2 regions of the Amycolatopsis sp. cmx-4-54 genome follow, and region 1 is predicted to be linked to the other one. Evidence: riboswitches for the same ligand, from Rfam matches in the RefSeq annotation. Region 1 holds a riboswitch; the other holds the start of a gene.

Region 1 (8,781 bases):
GGTGACCATCTCCCCGCTGAGATCGGTTACCGCTCCACCATCGCACCCTTGTTGACGTCCTGACAATACCCTGGGGGAGGTACATGAAGGCCCCCTTCCTGTACCTGGGCGCAAGGAAGGGGGCCTTCATGTACTTCAGGTCAGCGGAGTTCGGAACGGACGGTGCGGGCCGCGGCGACGAGGTTCCGCAGGGCCGGTTCGACCTCGGCGTATCCGCGGGTCTTCAGGCCGCAGTCCGGGTTGACCCAGATCCGCTCGGCGGGTACGGCACCGACGGCGGTCCGCAGCAGCCCGCCGACCTCGTCGACGCCGGGGACGCGCGGCGAGTGGATGTCGTAGACGCCCGGCCCGACGCCGCGGCCGAAGCCCGCCGCGCCGAGGTCGGTGACGACCTCCATCTTCGACCGCGCGGCCTCGATGCTGGTGACGTCCGCGTCGAGCGCGTCGATCGCCTTGACCACGTCGCCGAATTCCGAGTAGCACATATGCGTGTGAATCTGCGTCGCGTCGTCGATCCCCGACGTCGCGAGCCGGAACGACGAAACCGCCCACGCGAAGTACGCCTCATGCGCCGCTGCGCGCAGCGGGAGCAGTTCCCGCAGCGCCGGTTCATCCACCTGGATGACGCGGATGCCCGCCTCCTGCAGATCGTGCACCTCGTCGCGGATGGCCAGCGCCACCTGGCGGGCGGTCTCGCCCAGCGGCTGATCGTCGCGGACGAACGACCACGCCAGGATCGTCACCGGCCCGGTCAGCATCCCCTTGACGGGCTTGCCGGTCAGGCTCTGCGCGTAGCGCGCCCACTCGACGGTCATCGGCTCCGGACGCGAGACGTCGCCGTACAGGATCGGCGGCCGGACGCAGCGCGAACCGTAGGACTGCACCCAGCCGAAGTCGGTGGCCGCGAACCCGGCCAGCCGCTCGGCGAAGTACTGCACCATGTCGTTGCGCTCGGGCTCGCCGTGCACCAGCACGTCCAGGCCGAGGTCCTCCTGCAACCGGATGACTCGTTCGATCTCGGCCTTCATCGCCGCCTCGTAGCCCGCGTCGTCCAGCGAGCCCGCCTTGTGCGCGGCGCGCGCCTTGCGGACGTCGGTGGTCTGCGGGAACGAGCCGATCGTCGTGCTCGGCAACGGCGGCAGATCCAGCGCGGCCTGCTGAGCCGCCGCACGCCGGGCGTAGGGGGAGCGGACGGTGTCTTCCGGTCGCAGCGCCTCCAGCCGGGCGCGGACGCCGCTGTCGGCCAGATCCACCGCCGTCGCCCGATCCGCGGCCGCGGCACGGGCGACGGCGAGGTCGACGCCCTCCTTCTTCAACGCGCGTCCGAGCAGGACGACCTCGTCGACCTTCTGTTCGGCGAAGGCGAGCCAGCCCTTGAGACGCGGGTGGAGCCCGTCCTCCCGCTCGACGTCGTAGGGCACGTGCAGCAACGAGCAGGACGTCGACACGCTGACCGACTTCGCGATGCCGAGCAGGGTCGTCGCTCGGCTGAGCGCGCGGGTCGGATCCGTGCGCCAGACGTTGCGCCCGTCCACGACACCGGCCAGCACCTCCTTGTCCCGCAAGGCGGGTTCGGCGGCGACGGCGTCCACAAAGGACTCATCGGTGACGAGGTCGACGGCGATCGCGTCGATCGGGGAGCGGGCGAGCACGCCCAAGCCGCGACCGAGGGCGCCGAAGTACCCGGCGACCAGGATCTTGGGCCGCGCGGTCTCCTTCGCGAGCCGGTGGTAGGCGCGGATGAGCGCGTTGAGCTCCCGCTCGGTGCGGTCGGCGGCGAAGGCGGGTTCGTCGAACTGGACCCACTCGACGCCTTCGTCGTGCAGGCGCCTTAGCAGCTCGACGCAGCCGTCGAGGAGGCTGTCGAGCAGGTCCAGCGGGCGGAAACCTTCCGGGGCGGCCTCGGCCGGCTTCGCGAGCAGCAGAAAGGTCACCGGGCCCACCAGCACCGGCCGGGTCTCGACGCCGACCGCGCGGGCTTCGCGGTATTCGTCGAGCGGTTTGGTGCCGGTGAGCGAAAACGTCGTGTCCGGGCCGAGTTCGGGGACGATGTAGTGGTAGTTCGTGTCGAACCACTTCGTCATCTCCATCGCCGGCGCGTCCTGCACCCCGCGTGCGGCGGCGAAGTAGGTGTCGAGCGCCGAGAGACCGAGCGTCGTGAAGCGCTCCGGCAGCGCTCCGAACAGCTCGGTGGTGTCGAGCACCTGGTCGTAATGGGAAAAGGTGTTGGAGGGGACGGAATCCAGCCCCGCGTCCTTGAGTTCCCGCCAGGTCCGGGTGCGCAGCGCGCGGCCGGTGCCCAGCAGCTCGGCCTCGTCGATCTTGCCCGCCCAGTAGCGTTCGAGTGAACGCTTGAGTTCCCGGTCCGGTCCGATCCGGGGGTAGCCCAGCACTGTCGTGCCGATTTCGGTCACAGCTCTCTCCTCGCGAGCTTGTCGTGAGAGCCCGGAGCGCGCAGGAGTGACCGCCGTTCGGTCGTGCCCATCCCACGAGGCCCGGACTCACGCACGCCGTCGGCGCGCGTACCACGGGCAGGTCTTCGGACTCGTGGGCGACTCGCTCGTTCCTACCGGCCGTCGCTTCCCGGGGCGCCATGTCCCAGTGCTTTACCGTGTCTCGCACGGTGACGGCTTTCGTTCCCACATACCGCTGCGGGGCAGTCCCGGATTCGCACCGGGTTCCCTGTTACCTCGACCGGCCGGGGAGGCCGGGCGAACCAGTAGCACCCCGGAGCGTACCGAGCCCCGCTACAGCCCCGCTGGACATGTGACGAACCGGACGCCACGCGTGATCAGACGGCCAACACGCGTGATCAGACGGACGACACGCGTGATTGAACGGCGAACTCTCGTGATCGGGGGCGTAACTCGCGTGTCCGGAAACGGAACACGCCGGGCGGAGGCCGCCCGGCGTGTTACGTGTCTGATCACGTGAGTTACGTGCAGGGGTCAGTCCCAGTCGAGGGCGCCGCCCGACTGGTACTCGATGACGCGGGTCTCGAAGAAGTTCTTCTCCTTCTTGAGGTCCATCGCCTCCGACATCCACGGGAACGGGTTCTCCGTCTCGCCGAAGATCGGCGCGAGACCGATCTGCTGCGCCCGCCGGTCGGTGATGAAGTGCATGTACTGCTCGATCAGCTCGGCCGAGAGCCCGAGCATGCCGCGCGGCATGGTGTCGCGGGCGTAGGCGACCTCGAGCTCGCACGCCTCGGTCAGCATGCCGCGGACCTCGGCCTGGAACTCCTCGGTCCACAGGTGCGGGTTCTCGATCTTGATCTGGTTGATGCAGTCGATGCCGAAGTTCAGGTGGATCGACTCGTCGCGCAGGATGTACTGGTACTGCTCGGCGATGCCGACCATCTTATTCCGGCGGCCGAGCGACAGGATCTGCGCGAAACCGGTGTAGAACCACATGCCCTCGAAGATCACGTAGAACGCGACCAGGTCACGCAGGAAGTTCTGGTCCGCCTCGGGGGTGCCGGTCTCGAAGTCCGGGTTCTCCAGGTTCTGCGTGTACTTCAGTGCCCACGCGTCCTTCTCCGAGATGGAGGGGACCTCGCGGTACATGTTGAACAGCTCGCCCTCGACCAGGCCGAGGCTCTCGCAGATGTACTGGAAGGTGTGCGTGTGCACGGCCTCCTCGAACGCCTGGCGCAGCAGGTACTGGCGGCATTCGGGGTTGGTGATCTGGCGGTACACCGCGAGCACGATGTTGTTGGCCACCAGCGATTCAGCGGTGGCGAAGAAGCCGAGATTGCGCTTGAGCATGGTGCGCTCGTCCTCGGTGAGGCCGTCGGTCGACTTCCACAGCGCGATGTCGGCCTGCATGGCGACCTCGGTCGGCATCCAGTGGTTGTTGCAGCCGGCGAGGTACTTTTCCCACGCCCAGGTGTACTTCATCGGCAGCAGCTGGTTGACGTCGGCGCGGGCGTTGATCATCCGCTTGTCGTCGACGTTGATCCGGGCGGCGCCGACTTCGATCTCACCGAGGCCGGTGGCGTCGGCGGAGGCGTCAAAAGTGGTCATGAAAGAGGCACACTCCAAGAGGCGTCGTGAGTGGTGAGGACGGTCCGAACCCGTCCTCACCACTCACGAAGATGTATTACTGGCAGGCTTCGCAGTCGGGGTCGTCGATCCGGCAGGCGGCGCCGTCGGTGGCGACGAAGTCGACGTCCGAGACCTGCGGCATCTCCTTCGGCTCCGGCTTCGCGGCCGGGGCGGGGGCGGTCACCGGGACGGCCGGGACCGCGGCGGTGGCCGACGGGGCGGGCGAAGCGGCGGGAGCCGGCGCCGGAGCGGCGGCGGGCTTGGGCGTGGCCGGGGCCGGGGTGGCCGAGACCGCGTTCAGCTTGCCGTCGGTGCCGCGCAGGGTGCTCTTCTCCACGTGCGTCGCGGACCGCGCCCGCAGGTAGTACGTGGTCTTGAGGCCCTTGTGCCAGGCGTAGCGGTACAGCTCGTCGAGCTTGCGGCCGCTGGGCGCCGCGATGTACAGGTTCAGCGACTGTGCCTGGTCGATCCACTTCTGGCGCCGCGAACCGGCGTCCACCAGCCACTTGGACTCGATCTCGAACGCGGTGGCGTACAGCGCCTTCAGATCGTCCGGCACGCGGTCGATCTGGCCGAGGCTGCCGTCGAAGTACTTCAGGTCCGACACCATGACCTCGTCCCACAGCCCGCGCTCCTTGAGCGAGCGGACCAGGTGCGGGTTCACCACGGTGAAGTCACCGGACATGTTCGACTTGACGAACAGGTTCTGGAACAGCGGCTCGATCGACTGCCCGACCCCGCAGATGTTGGAGATCGTCGCGGTCGGCGCGATCGCCATCACGTTGGAGTTGCGCATACCGACGGTCTTGACCCGCTCGCGCAGCGGCGCCCAGTCCAAAGTGGACGAGGTGTCGACGTCGAGCGCGTCGCCCTGCCGCGCGTCGATCAGCAGCTGCAGCGAGTCGATCGGCAGGATTCCCTTGCTCCACAAGGAACCCTCGAACGTCTGGTACTGGCCGCGCTCCTCGGCGAGGTCGGTCGAGGCCGAGATCGCGTAGTAGCTGATGTGCTCCATGCTGGTGTCCGCGAACTGGACGGCCTCGTCCGAGGACAGCGGGACACCGATCTCGAACAGCGCGTCCTGGAAGCCCATCAGGCCCAGCCCGATCGGGCGGTGGCGCAGGTTGGAGCGGCGCGCTTCCGGGATCGTGTAGAAGTTGATGTCGATCACGTTGTCGAGCATGCGAACGGCCGTGCGCACGGTCTTCTCGAGGCGCTTCGTGTCGAGGCCCTCGGGGGTGACGTGCTTGAGCAGGTTCACCGAGCCGAGGTTGCAGACCGCGACCTCGTCGGTGGTCGTGTTCAGGGTGATCTCGGTGCACAGGTTGGACGAGTGCACGACACCCACGTGCTGCTGCGGCGAACGCAGGTTGCACGGGTCCTTGAAGGTGATCCACGGGTGGCCGGTCTCGAACAGCATGGTCAGCATGCGGCGCCACAGGTCGACCGCGCGGACCTTGCGGAACACCTTCAGCTCGCCACGCTCGGCGGCGGCCTCGTACTCGCGGTAGCGCTCGGCGAACGCGTTGCCGTAGAGGTCGTGCAGGTCCGGGGTCTCGTTCGGCGAGAACAGCGTCCACTGCGCGTCGGCCTCGACACGGCGCAGGAACTCGTCCGGCACCCAGTTCGCGGTGTTCATGTCGTGCGTGCGACGACGGTCGTCACCGGTGTTCTTGCGCAGGTCGAGGAATTCCTCGATGTCCACGTGCCAGGTCTCGAGGTACGCGCAGGCCGCGCCCTTGCGCTTGCCGCCCTGGTTTACCGCGACCGCGGTGTCGTTGGCGATCTTGAGGAACGGCACGACACCCTGCGACTGGCCGTTGGTGCCCTTGATGTGCGCGCCGAGGCCGCGGACCGGGGTCCAGTCGTTGCCGAGGCCGCCCGAGTACTTCGCCAGCAGCGCGTTGTTCTTGTACGCCTGGAAGATCGAGTCCAGGTCGTCGTCGACCGTGGTCAGGAAGCAGGACGACAGCTGCGGGCGCGTGGTGCCCGAGTTGAACAGCGTCGGGGTGGACGCCATGAAGTGGAACGTCGAGAGCAGCTCATAAAATTCAATCGCACGAGATTCCCTGTCATCCTCGCGGATCGCCAGGCCCATCGCGACGCGCATGAAGAACGCCTGCGGCAGCTCGAAACGGACACCGTCGTGGTGCTGGAAGTACCGGTCGTACAGGGTCTGCAGGCCGAGGAAGCCGAAGTCGAGGTCACGCTCGGCGCGGATGGCCGAGGTGATCTTGTCCAGATCGAAGGTCTGCAGCTCGGGGTTGACCAGCTCCAGTTCGATGGCGCGCTTGAGGTAATCGCGGAAGTACTGCGGGTACCGTGCGGTCATCTCGTTCTGGCTGGCCTGCTGCGGCACGCCCGCGAGGTAGCTGAGTGCCTCGCCGCGGAGCTTGTCCGCGAGCAGCCGGGCACTGACGTAGGAGTAGTTCGGCTCCTGCTCGACGAGCACGCGCGCGGCCATGATCTGGGCGAGGGCGAGTTCGTCGGCGCTGATGCCGTCGTAGACGTTGCGCTTGGTCTCGGCAAGGACCGGCTCGGCCGAAACATCCTCGAGACCGGCGACGGCCTCTCCGACGACGTGCGAGACGCGGGCCCAGTCGAGCGGGCGAAGCGAGCCGTCGGCGGCCTTGACGCTGATGGCGATGTCGGACGAAGCGGGCTTCTCGGCCTCACGGGCCTTCGCGCGCTCATCGCGGTACAGGACGTACGCGCGGGCGACCTTGTGGTGCTCGCCGCGCATCAGCGCCAGTTCGACGATGTCCTGGATCTGCTCGATGTGCAGCGCGGTCTCGGGGCCGGCGTGGCGGAGCAGGGTGGTCTCGATCTGCTCGGTCAATTCCTTGACCAGGTGGTGGACCCGCGACGAGGCGGCCGCGTCACCGCCCTCGACGGCGAGGAAGGCCTTGGTCACGGCGACCGAGATCTTGTTCGCGTCGAAGGGGGACACGCTGCCGTCCCGCCGGATGACTCGCACGGTCGCGGGCGTGGTGTCCGAGGACGAGGGCGGCCGCTGACCGGTTTCCGAGTTGACCACTGTCATGCATGACTCCAAGAGGGCGCGTTGAAGCACCACAAGGCCTCACAAGGCCGTGCGCTGCACGTTCACAAAGCTGTCCGGCAACCGCTCCCGAGCGGTCTCCCCGTCGCTGGGCGGTACCGGTTCCCAGAGACTACATGTAGGGGTCAGGGGCTGCACGTGCCCCAATGGGTGGCGTGTCGTGGTCTCACCCTGGCGGGTTAGACGATCACGCTGAGCGGCCGGTCAGCCGCCGAAAACGATCTTGAAGTCGCGCAGGCAGGCGCTCAGCGCGGGCCGCTGACCGGCGAGGAAGCCGAACGGGCCGGACTCGTTGATCCGCCACTCCGCGGTCGCCGGACGCGGGTTCGCCGTCGCCCGGACGGGGCTTCTTTTGAGACGGCCGTCCAGCATTTGGACGACATCGAAGGCCGCGGGCATCCGCACCGGGAGGCTCGGCCGGGCGGTGAAGGCCGCCGTCGCGATCCAGTCCTCGTGGGTGGCCGCCGAGGCGGTGAAGGTCCGCCCGTGGGTGAAGTCGAGCGCGGCGAGATCCTTCGGGATGCCCCACAGGGCGCGCCCGCCGGCGAGCGAGACCTCGCTGTCGACCCAGATGTCGGTGATGGAGCTGGACAGGCGTTCGCCGCGGACCGCGACGGTCGCCAGCAGCTCGTGGTACCGAAGCTGCCCGGGCTCCTGGTAGTCGATCCACGCGGTGAACACCTGGGCGCGGCCACCGAGTGTGATCGGCTCGACGCCGCCGGGGAGTCCGGGCAGTTCGCTCACCGGGACACGCCAGATCGACAGGTACGCCTGGCCCGCCAGGTTCCAGGGCTCCGGGGGATAGGCGGTCACGACTTCCGCCACGGCAGGCAGGCGGGCTGGTCGGTGTCGACGCGCATGGAGAACTCCGGTGGTCGTTTCTGCAGGAAGGACACGACTCCCTCGACCGCGTCCGGGCTGGAGCCCAGGCCGCCGATCAGCTTGGAGTCCAGTTCGTGCACGGGGAACGGCGATTCCGCGCTGGCCATCCGGTACAACAGTTGCCGGGTCACCGCGACCGACACCGGCGACGTGGTCGTGGCGATTTCGAGCGCCAGTTCGCGCGCTTTGCCCAGCACTTCGTCCGGCTCATGGACACTGTGGACCAGTCCGGCGGTTTTCGCTTCGTCGGCGCCGAAGACGCGGCCGCTGATCATCCAGTCGAGTGCCGTGCCCATCCCGACGAGCCGCGGGAGGAACCACGCGGACGCGCCTTCGGGGTAGATCCCGCGGCGGACGAAGACGAAACCGAACCGGGAATCCGTGGACGCCAGCCGGTAGTCGCAGGACAGCGTGATCGTGACGCCGCCGCCGACGGCCGCGCCCCGCAGGGCCGCGATCACCGGCTTGTTCATCGTGAAGATCCGTTTCGAGCAGCGTCCCGCCGGTTCCTGCCACGCCGCGTCCGGCCCGGACTCGGGGTCGAAGTCGAAACCGCCCTGCGTGAGGTCGGCGCCCACCGAGAAATCCTTGCCGTTGCCGGTCAGGATCACCACCCGGACCGCTTCGTCGCGGTCGGCCCGGTCCATCGCGTCACCGAGTTCGTCGGCCATGCGGATGGTGTAGCCGTTGCGGGCCTCGGGCCGGTTGAGCGTGACCGTCGCGATGCGGTCGGCGACCTCGTAGGTGATTTCGGCGTACGCGCTCATGACGGGAAAGTACCAGTGTTGACAA
Region 2 (8,781 bases), on a different contig from region 1:
AGACCGGCTCGGTGCCGTCTCGGCGCCGACGATCTGCTGGATCGACGACGCCCACTGGGTCGATCCGGAGTCCTTGGCGGCGCTGGGTTTCGCCGCCAGACGACTGGCGGGCGCGCCGGTCGGGATGGTGCTCGCCTCGCGGTCCGGATCCGACGAGTTCGAGTCCGTCGAGCTGCCGCCGTTGACCGATTCCGCCGCCGATCAGGTGCTGCGTGACCGCGGCGTGCCCGCCGGGGTGCGCCCGCAGCTGGTCGAACTCGGCGACGGGAACCCCGCCGACCTCGTCGCGCTGGCGGCTTCGCTGACGCCCGCGCAGGCGGCCGGGCGGGAGCCGGTTTCGCCGATCCTGCGCGAGCGCCTGCCTCGCTACACGGCCGAGCTCGACGCGATGCGGGTCGACGAACGTCTCCGGTTTCTCATGACCTGCATGGATGTTTCCGCGAGGAAGGCGACCTGGTATGCGGCGGCGTCCCCGGTCGACCGCAGGGCGGCGCACGCGCTGCTGGCCTCCGCCGAGGAGGGCCCCGACGCGCTCTGGCATCGCGCGATGGCGACGGCCACGCCGTCCGAGTCACTCGCGGACGCGCTCGCCGCGGCACCGGCGGTGGATCACGCCGCCGCGGCGCGGCAGCTCGAACGCTCAGCCGCCCTGACCGCCGATCCGGCCACACGGGCGACCCGGCTGCTGGCCGCGGCGGACGCGGCCTGGCAGGCGGGCAGACCGGGGTGGGCCCGGCTGCTGCTGTCCGAAGTGGACACCGAACCGGGCGCGGTGGCGTTGCTGCACGGGGAGATCGAGTTGCGCGACGGCGATCCCGCCGTCGCCACCCACGAACTGGGCGCGGCGGCGGAACTTCTGCCCGATCCGGCAGGCGCGCTCCTGCTGGCGGGCGAGGCCCGCAGGCTCGGCGGAGACCTGAGCGGCTACCGGGCCCTCGCCCGGACGGTCCCGGCGGACGACGGGCTGGTGTCCGCGCATTTCCACGGTCTGACCTCGGTTTACGCCGGACGTCACGAGGACGCCGTCACTCCGCTGAAGGACGCGGTCGCCAAAGGGATGGCCGGCTCGGACGTCGCCGGGGCCGTCTGGGCCGCCGAAGCGGCCTTCGCCCGCGGGCATGCCGAACGGGCGCACGAATACGCGGCCGCGGCCGTGAGCCGCGCGCGCCTGGGCAAACGGCACGCGGAACTGCCGTGGGCGCTGATCTCTCTGTCGCTCTCGGCCATCGCGCTCGACCGCATCCCCTGTGCGCGGGCGGCGTCCCGCGACGGGCTGCGCGCACCGCACAACCTGCGGATGGAGCATCTGACGTTGCTGGGGCTGGCCGCCGCACTGCTCGGCGACCGCGTACCGGAGCTGGACGAAGCGGCCGAAGGCATCGCCGAACGCGGTCTCGGCAGGCCCGCCGCGGTCGCCGCGTGGGCGAACGCCTGCCTGGACCTGGCCGAAGACCGGCCCGACGACGCGTTGAGCAGGCTCGAAGACCTCGCTTCGGGCGTCTCCGGCGACCAGCCGGTGATCCGGGTGCTGGCCACCCCGCAACTCGTCGAGGCGGCCGTCGGTTCCGGGCGGCCCGAACGCGCGCTGGCCGCGCTGGAGGTGTTCGACCGCTGGACCCTAGCGGGAGCGGAACCCTGCTGGCTCGCGCTGAGCCACCGCTGTCACGCGCTGACCGCGTCGGATCCCGGTGTGGCGGAGCGGCGTTTCGTCCTGGCCATCGAGGCGCACCGGCGGGCAGGCGGCGCGATGGAACTCGCCAGGACCCGGTTCGCCTACGCCACCCTGCTGCGACGGCATCGGCGGACCCGCGACGCCCGCGACCAGTTCCGCGATGCCTTGCGCGGCTTCGAAAACGTCGGAGCGAAGCGGTTCGCCGAACGGGCCCGCGCCGGCCTGCGCGCCACCGGCGAGACCGTCGACGTGCCGCACCGATCGCTCGCCGGGCTCACCCCACAGCAGGACGCCATCACCCGGCTGGTGGCGGCGGGGGAGACGAACAAGGAGATCGCGCGGCGGCTCGTGATCAGCCATCGCACGGTGGATCACCACCTGCGGAACATCTTCACGGCACTGGGGGTGCGGTCCCGCGTGGAACTCGCGCGCCGCGTCGCCGCCGGGGAATGACGAACTCGCGTGATCGAAGCCGTAACTCGTGTGTTACGCCTCTGATCACGCGAGTTACGGGCAGGCGAGGACCGGGGCCTGCGGACGCCCGCCGCCGTGCAGGTCGCTCAGCGGAACCCTGGCCAGGCCGAGGATCGCCTGCGCGGTCGCGCGCGGGGCGGTCGACGGGTTCAGGCCCGTGGCGTCGTAGGCGATCGCGCCGCGGTCCGCCTCGGCGCCGGCGCAGCCGGTCTGCAGCGACCGCAGGAATTCCCGCGCCTTGACGGCGGCGGCGGGACGATGCCCGGCCAGCGCCTGCGCGGCGAGTCCGGTGCTGTTGGCGTTCGGCGCGTTGGTGCCGAAACCGAAGCCGCCGTTCGCGTGCTGCTTGCCGACCAGCCAGGAGGTGCCCTCGCCGGCGTTCACCGGGTCACCGGTGGCGCGCAAGGCCTGCACGACCGTCGCGGTCGCGTCGACGTCGCTCGTGCACGTCGCCTCGCCGAAGTTCAGCGGGAAACCGCCGTCGGGGCACTGGGTGCCCGCGAGGAACGCCACGGCCGGAGCGGGGGCGCCGCCGGTGCGGTCCAGCGCCAGCAAGGCGAGTGACTGAGAGAGGGCGTTGGAGAAGTCGCCGTATTCGGAGCGGTCGGAGAACCGGCCGGACGGCGTCAGCAGCGAGAGCAGACCCGCCTTCACGTCGACGCCCCCGAACGACGCCGGGTTCTTGTCGCGAACCTGCGCGGCGAGCAGCAGTTTGGCGTGCGCGCCCGCGTACGCCTCGGTGCCGCTGCCGACGTAGCCGGTGGTGATCTCCGGCTTCGCCAGCCAGGCGATCGCCTTCCCCGCGTTCGTGTCCGACACCCCGGCCGCGGCGAACGCGAAGATCGCGTCGATCGTCAAACCCTGGTCGGGGAACTTCTGGCCGCCGAAGTCGGCCTCGAACCTTTCCCCGTCGGTCAGCTGCCTGGCGAGCCAGCCCGAGGCGGCGTCCGCCTTGTTGTGGGTGCCGGCGGCCGCCGCCGGAGCGGCGACCAGCCCGATGCCGCACAGCATGACGACAGCGAAAACCAAACGTCTCATGAGAACCCTTCCCGCATTTCCACGACAGGAGTCGGTGACACCGCGCGACGTGGGTGACCGGGCTCGCCTGGAGGGCACACCGTTGCGGGACAGCGCCGGACTCTCACCGGACTTCCCCCACGACCGCGCTGAATCGGACGAACCGAAGGGTCTCATCCCGGTCAAGCGCCGGGGTACCGCCGGGCGCGAGGCGGCGATGTGATCCTCGCAACCGACCTGGTCAGCGGTGCCTGCCCGAGGTGATCGAGTGTTAACCTCGCCTCGCTCGACAACTGAACACCGCCGCCCGTGACGGGGAAGCCGGTCGAAATCCGGCGCTGTCGCGCAACCGTGGGCCCTTCACCAGGGGCGAGCCGGGATACCGAACGGGCGGATGAACGAACCACTGTCGCGATAAGCAGGGGTGACCGCGGCGTCCGCGCCTGTCCTCCGTCATGCCGCTAGGAGGAGTCATGCGCCGCCGGTCCCTCGCCGCACTGGCGTTCGCCGTCAGCGTCGGCGTGGTCGCCGCACTGCTCACCGGAACGGCCACCGCCGCGAACGATCCCGGGGCCGCGAAGGCGAATTCCCGCTGGCTCGCGACGAAGCTGAAGCCGGACGGCACGCTCGAGAACCCCTTCGGCGGCGAACTGCCCGACCACGGCCTGATGCTCGACGTGCTTTTCGCGCTGTACGCGTCGGGCGACGGCGCCAAGGCCGAGCCGATCATGAAGTTCCTCGACGACGAAGGCCACGCGAGCGACTACTTCACCTGGGAAAAGCTCATTCCCGCGCCCGGATACGACAAGATCGTCGTCGGCGGCTCGCTGGCGAAGACGCTGGTCGCCGCCCAGGTTTCCGGCCGGGACCCGCGCGATGTCGACGGATACGACCTGGTCGCCGAAACCCACGCCGCGATCATGCGCAAGGGCCCCGACAAGGGCCGGATCAGCGACTACTCCAAAAATCCGGATCTCGCCGGCTCGGTGAGCAACGACGCGAACACGTTCGGCCAGGCGCTCGGCGTCATCGGGCTCGCCGCGGCGGGCGAGAACGACCGGATCGCCATCGACAGGTTGCTGGCCCAGCAGTGTTCCGAGGGCTACTTCCGCCTCTTGTTCAAAGACATCCCGACAAAGGAGACCGGCGACCACGTCACGCCGGACGGCCGCAAGATTTCGACCTGCGACGAGGGGAAGCCGCTCGACCTTTCCCCCACCGACGGTGACGCCACCGGTCTCGCGCTCTCGGCCCTGCTGGCCGCACGGAAGGCGGGCGCGACCGGCCTCGACGCCCCGATCGCCAAGACCGTCTCCTGGCTCAAGGCGAACCAGACCCCCGGTGGTGGCTGGGGCGGCGGCGTCGGCACCGAGGCACCGAACACCAACAGCACCGGCATGGTCGTCCAGGCGCTCGCCGACGCGGGCGGTGCGGACGCGGCGGTGGACAAGGGCGTGCGGTTCCTCAAATCCGCGCAGGCGAACGCCGCCGCCGACGCAGGCACCAAGCTCGCGGGCGATCTCGGTGCGATCGCCTACAACCCGGCTGCCTACGAGGACGCGCGCGCGTCCGGCATCAGCGGGCTCGACACCTGGATCCGTGCGGGTGCCCAGGCTTCGCTCGGGTTGGCGCAGGTCGGCTTCTACTCGCTCGCGAAGGGCGACACTCAGCCGCCGACCGGCGGCAACCCGGCTCCCACCACGACGACCACCGTCACGAAGTCGGTGACGCCACCGCCCAAGCCCAAAAAGGCAGGCACGTCCACCGGCGTCCGGGTGCGGACATCGACGGCGATCGCCACCCCGGACGCGGCGACACCGGCCGCCCGCCTCGGCGCCTACCTGGCGAACCGGCTCATCGACGGTGACCACGTCGAGGTGACCGAGGACGGCAAGACCTACGTCGACCACGACGCCACCGCCGACGTGGTGCTGGCCCTGCGAGCGTTGGACCAGCAACCGGACTCGGTCGCCCGCGCGTCACAGTTCCTGCTGAAGCCGGAAGCCGTACAGGCCTACGCCCACGGCGCGCCGTACGAGCAGGGCGAGGCGTCGTATGCCGAACCGCTCGCGAAACTCGTGCTCGTCGCCGAATTCGCCAAGGCGGATATCGCCGGGCAGGTGCGCGCCGATCTGGTGAAACTGCGCGGCGCCGACGGCGAGTTCACCGACACGGGATCGTTCGCCGACGCCGACGAGACCGTGGAGCGGCACGCTTGGGCGGTACTCGCCACCGCGGCCGATCCCGGTCCCGCGGTCGAACTGCTCCTTTCGCGCCAGTGCGCCGACGGAACCTTTCCGAAGCACCTCGACACCGTGGAATGCGGCTCCGGCGACCTCGCCGCGACCGCCGCCGCGGTCACCGCGCTGTCCGCCCGCCCGCACACCGACGACGCGCCCCCGTCCAGGCGTCCGGACGGCTGGAGTGAGCGGCGCGTGTCTGCGTTCGTCTCCGCGGTGGGCGCGCTCGGCGTCCGGCCGACCGGCGAGGGCATGGTCACCGGAGAGGGCGGGGAGCCGGACGTCGCGCTCAGCGCCGCCGTCGCCGCCGCGCGGCAGACCGCCGGCCTCGACGCGAGCGGAACCGCGCGGTCACTGGGCAAGCTGATCAAGCCCGACGGCGGTATGGCCAAGGGATCCGCCGGGGAGACTGATTTCCCCACCAGTGTGGCCGCCGCGCAAGGGGTCGCTGGCCGACCGTGGCTCACCGCGGCGGATTCGCCGCTCTCGCCCGCGGTCCGGCTGCCGCTGACCGAGGCGAATCCGTCCACGCCGGTACTGGCCGCGGAGCAGTCCGGCTCCCCGCCGTCATGGCTGCTCTGGGGGCTCGCCGGGCTGGCCGTCCTGCTGCTGCTCACCGTGATCGCACTGGTTTTCGTCCTTCGTCGTTTCACCAAGAAAAAGGGGGCAACACCGTGAAGAGAATGCTGGCCGTGACGTCCGTCCTCATCGGACTGATCGGGCTTTCCGCCGCGCCCGCGAACGCGGTCGACACCACCAAGGGCTACGCCGGGATCTGCACCGGCGCCGACGCGCTCACCGGGGTCACCGTCGTCGTCGACTTCCAGGAACTGGACGGCAACGGCGGGACCGCCGCGCCGACGATCACCCGCTGCTCGCCCAACGCCGCGCCGGGCACCGCCCGCACGGGTATCAAGGCCTTGCAGGACGCCGGGATCGCGGTCACCGGCACCGCACGCTGGGGCCTCGCTTTCGTCTGCCGCGTGGAAGGCCGCCCGTCCGCGACGGAGACCCTTCCGCTGTCGGCCAACCCGAACTACAAGGAGGCGTGCGTCACCACCCCGCCCGCCGGCGCGTACTGGGGTTACTGGCACGCGAACGGTTCCGGCTCGACCTGGACCTACAGCACCTCCGGCGCCGTCAACCGGAACGTGACCTCCGGCGGATTCGAGGGCTGGTCGTTCTCCCTGAACAAGTCGGCGACGACCAACCCGCCGCCCGGTGTCACGCCGAGGAACCCGGCCATCCCGTGAGGAGGGTTCTTCCCGCGGTGGCGGCGGTCGTCCTGATCGCCGCCACGGCACCGTCCGCGCACGCCGTCGACCAGAGCAAGGGATATCCCGGGTTCTGCAAGGACGCCACCGGGGTCACCGTGGTGGTGGACTTCCGGCAACTCGGCGGCACGGCCATCGTCCGCTGCAATCCCCAGACCACGCGCGGCACCGGGCTGGACGCGCTCAAGGGCGCCGGTTTCCAGCTCGCCGGGGTGCAGCGCTGGGGCGAGTCGTTCGTGTGCCGGATCGAGAATCGTCCTTCCGCGGCCGAGGACATCCCGGTCAGCGGCCGCGAGAAGTACCGCGAGCAGTGTGTCGACACGCCTCCCTCGCAGGCCTACTGGTCCTACTGGCACGCCTCGAACAACTGCGCGTGGGACTACAGCCAGTGGGGGCTCAAGAACCGGGACTTCACCCCTGGCGGATTCGAGGGCTGGTCGTTCTCCTTGAACGCCACCGCTCAGAGCAACCCGGCCCCGCGGGTTTCCGCCGTGCGGCCGGGTACCGAGGGCCAGCCGTGCGTGTCGCGCGAAGAGGCCAAGCCTGCCACCGGCGATCCCGGCGAGCAACAGCGGCCGCAGCCGGGGAGCGGTCAGGCCGGCGGTCCGCGGCCGACGGCCGGTGCGGAACCGGGCGCGGGCGAAGCCCCTGCCGCGGGTCCGGGTTCCGGTGCGCTACCGCCGCCCAAACGGCGTCCGAGTGCCTCGGCACGGCCGAAGGCGCAGGACCCGTCGTCGAACATCGCGTTCACCGGCGGCGAGAACGCCGAAGACGTCAACGCGGTGATCGAACGCGAATCCGGAGCCGTCGGCTGGGCGCCCTGGGCGGCGGGCGCCGCGATACTGGCGCTGTGCGTGGCAGGATTCCTGGCGGCACACAGACGCAAACGCGCGCAAGGAGTCTGATGACGTCCTACTTCCTGCCGCGCGACCTGCATCCGGCCGCGTGGTGGGTGTGGGCGCTGGGCCTCGCCGTCGCGGCGACCCGCACGACGAACCCGTGGCTGCTGCTGACCATCGTGGCGGTCGCGGGGTACGTCGTCGTGGCCCGGCGCGGTGAGGCGCCGTGGGCGCTGGCGTTCCGGCTCTACCTGTACCTCGGTGCGTTCATCGTCGCGATCCGCGTGTTCTTCCGCGTCGTGTTCGGCGGCGCCGAGGGATCCACGATCATCCTGCGGCTGCCCGAGATCCCGCTGCCGGAATGGGCGGCGGGCATCCGCCTCTTCGGTGACGTGTCCGCGGAATCGTTGCTGGGCGGGCTCTACGACGGGATGCGGCTGGCGGCGATGGTGATCTGCCTCGGCGCGGCCAACGCGCTCGCGAACCCGAAACGGCTGCTCAAGGCGATGCCGCCGGCGTTGTACGAAGTGGGCACAGCGGTGATCGTCGCGCTTTCGGTGTTCCCGCAGCTGGCCGAAAGCGTGCTGCGGGTCCGGCGGGCCCGCAAACTGCGCGGCGGTTCGGGCAAGAAGAAGATGAAGGCCCTGCACACCATCCTCATCCCTGTGCTGGAGGACGCGCTTTCGCGCTCACTGCAGCTGGCCGCGTCGATGGACTCGCGCGGTTACGGCCGCGCGGGGCTGGTCGAGGCGCGGACCAGGCTGATCACGGGAACGCTGATGATCGTCGGCCTGCTCGGTGTCTGCGTCGGCGTTTACGCCACTTTGGACGGTTCCACGCCCCGCTACCTCGCCGCGCCGGTGCTTTCCGTGGGCGTCGTGATCGGGCTGATCGGCTTCTGGTCGGCGGGCAAACGGGTCCGGCGCACGCGGTACCGGCCCGATCGCTGGCACCCGCCGGAAATCGTCGTCGCCGTCAGCGGGATCGGGGTCGCGGCGACGTTGTTCGTGACCTCCAGCGTGAACCCGATGAACATGAACCCGTCCCTGATCGGCCTGTCCTGGCCGGCGCTGTCCTGGGGGCCGTTGCTCGGCGTGCTGCTCGGCGTGGTGCCCGCGTTCCTGACCCCGGCCCCCGAACCGCCTTTCGCCGCACTAGAAGAAGAAGCCCGCTCATGATCGAACTCGACCACGTTTCCTTCACCTATCACGGCCGCGCCGAACCGGTGCTGTCCGACGTGACGCTGTCCATCGGTGAAGGCGAAC

Evidence for each region. Region 1 has a riboswitch for cobalamin ahead of metE (5-methyltetrahydropteroyltriglutamate--homocysteine S-methyltransferase). Riboswitches for the same ligand answer to the same signal wherever they lie in the genome.
Region 2: it holds a riboswitch for cobalamin, as region 1 does, so the genes downstream of both, ACLJQ7_RS28105 (prenyltransferase/squalene oxidase repeat-containing protein) here and metE (5-methyltetrahydropteroyltriglutamate--homocysteine S-methyltransferase) in region 1, are expected to answer to the same signal.

What each region holds. Positions count from the first base shown of each region.
Region 1 covers NZ_JAEBEJ010000005.1:384,184-392,964, forward strand. Annotated here, with positions in the region: gene metE (5-methyltetrahydropteroyltriglutamate--homocysteine S-methyltransferase) at 141-2,414, opposite strand; cobalamin riboswitch at 2,513-2,727, opposite strand; gene ACLJQ7_RS19015 (ribonucleotide-diphosphate reductase subunit beta) at 2,949-4,025, opposite strand; gene ACLJQ7_RS19020 (ribonucleoside-diphosphate reductase subunit alpha) at 4,102-7,089, opposite strand; gene ACLJQ7_RS19025 (acetoacetate decarboxylase family protein) at 7,312-7,920, opposite strand; gene ACLJQ7_RS19030 (enoyl-CoA hydratase-related protein) at 7,917-8,756, opposite strand.
Region 2 covers NZ_JAEBEJ010000009.1:191,678-200,458, reverse strand. Annotated here, with positions in the region: gene ACLJQ7_RS28110 (helix-turn-helix transcriptional regulator) at 1-2,125, shown strand, start outside; gene ACLJQ7_RS28105 (prenyltransferase/squalene oxidase repeat-containing protein) at 2,180-3,184, opposite strand; cobalamin riboswitch at 3,215-3,342, opposite strand; cobalamin riboswitch at 3,479-3,547, shown strand; gene ACLJQ7_RS28100 (hypothetical protein) at 3,637-6,081, shown strand; gene ACLJQ7_RS28095 (flagellar hook-length control protein FliK) at 6,087-6,656, shown strand; gene ACLJQ7_RS28090 (ABC transporter substrate-binding protein) at 6,674-7,582, shown strand; gene ACLJQ7_RS28085 (energy-coupling factor transporter transmembrane component T) at 7,582-8,694, shown strand; gene ACLJQ7_RS28080 (ABC transporter ATP-binding protein) at 8,691-8,781, shown strand, end outside.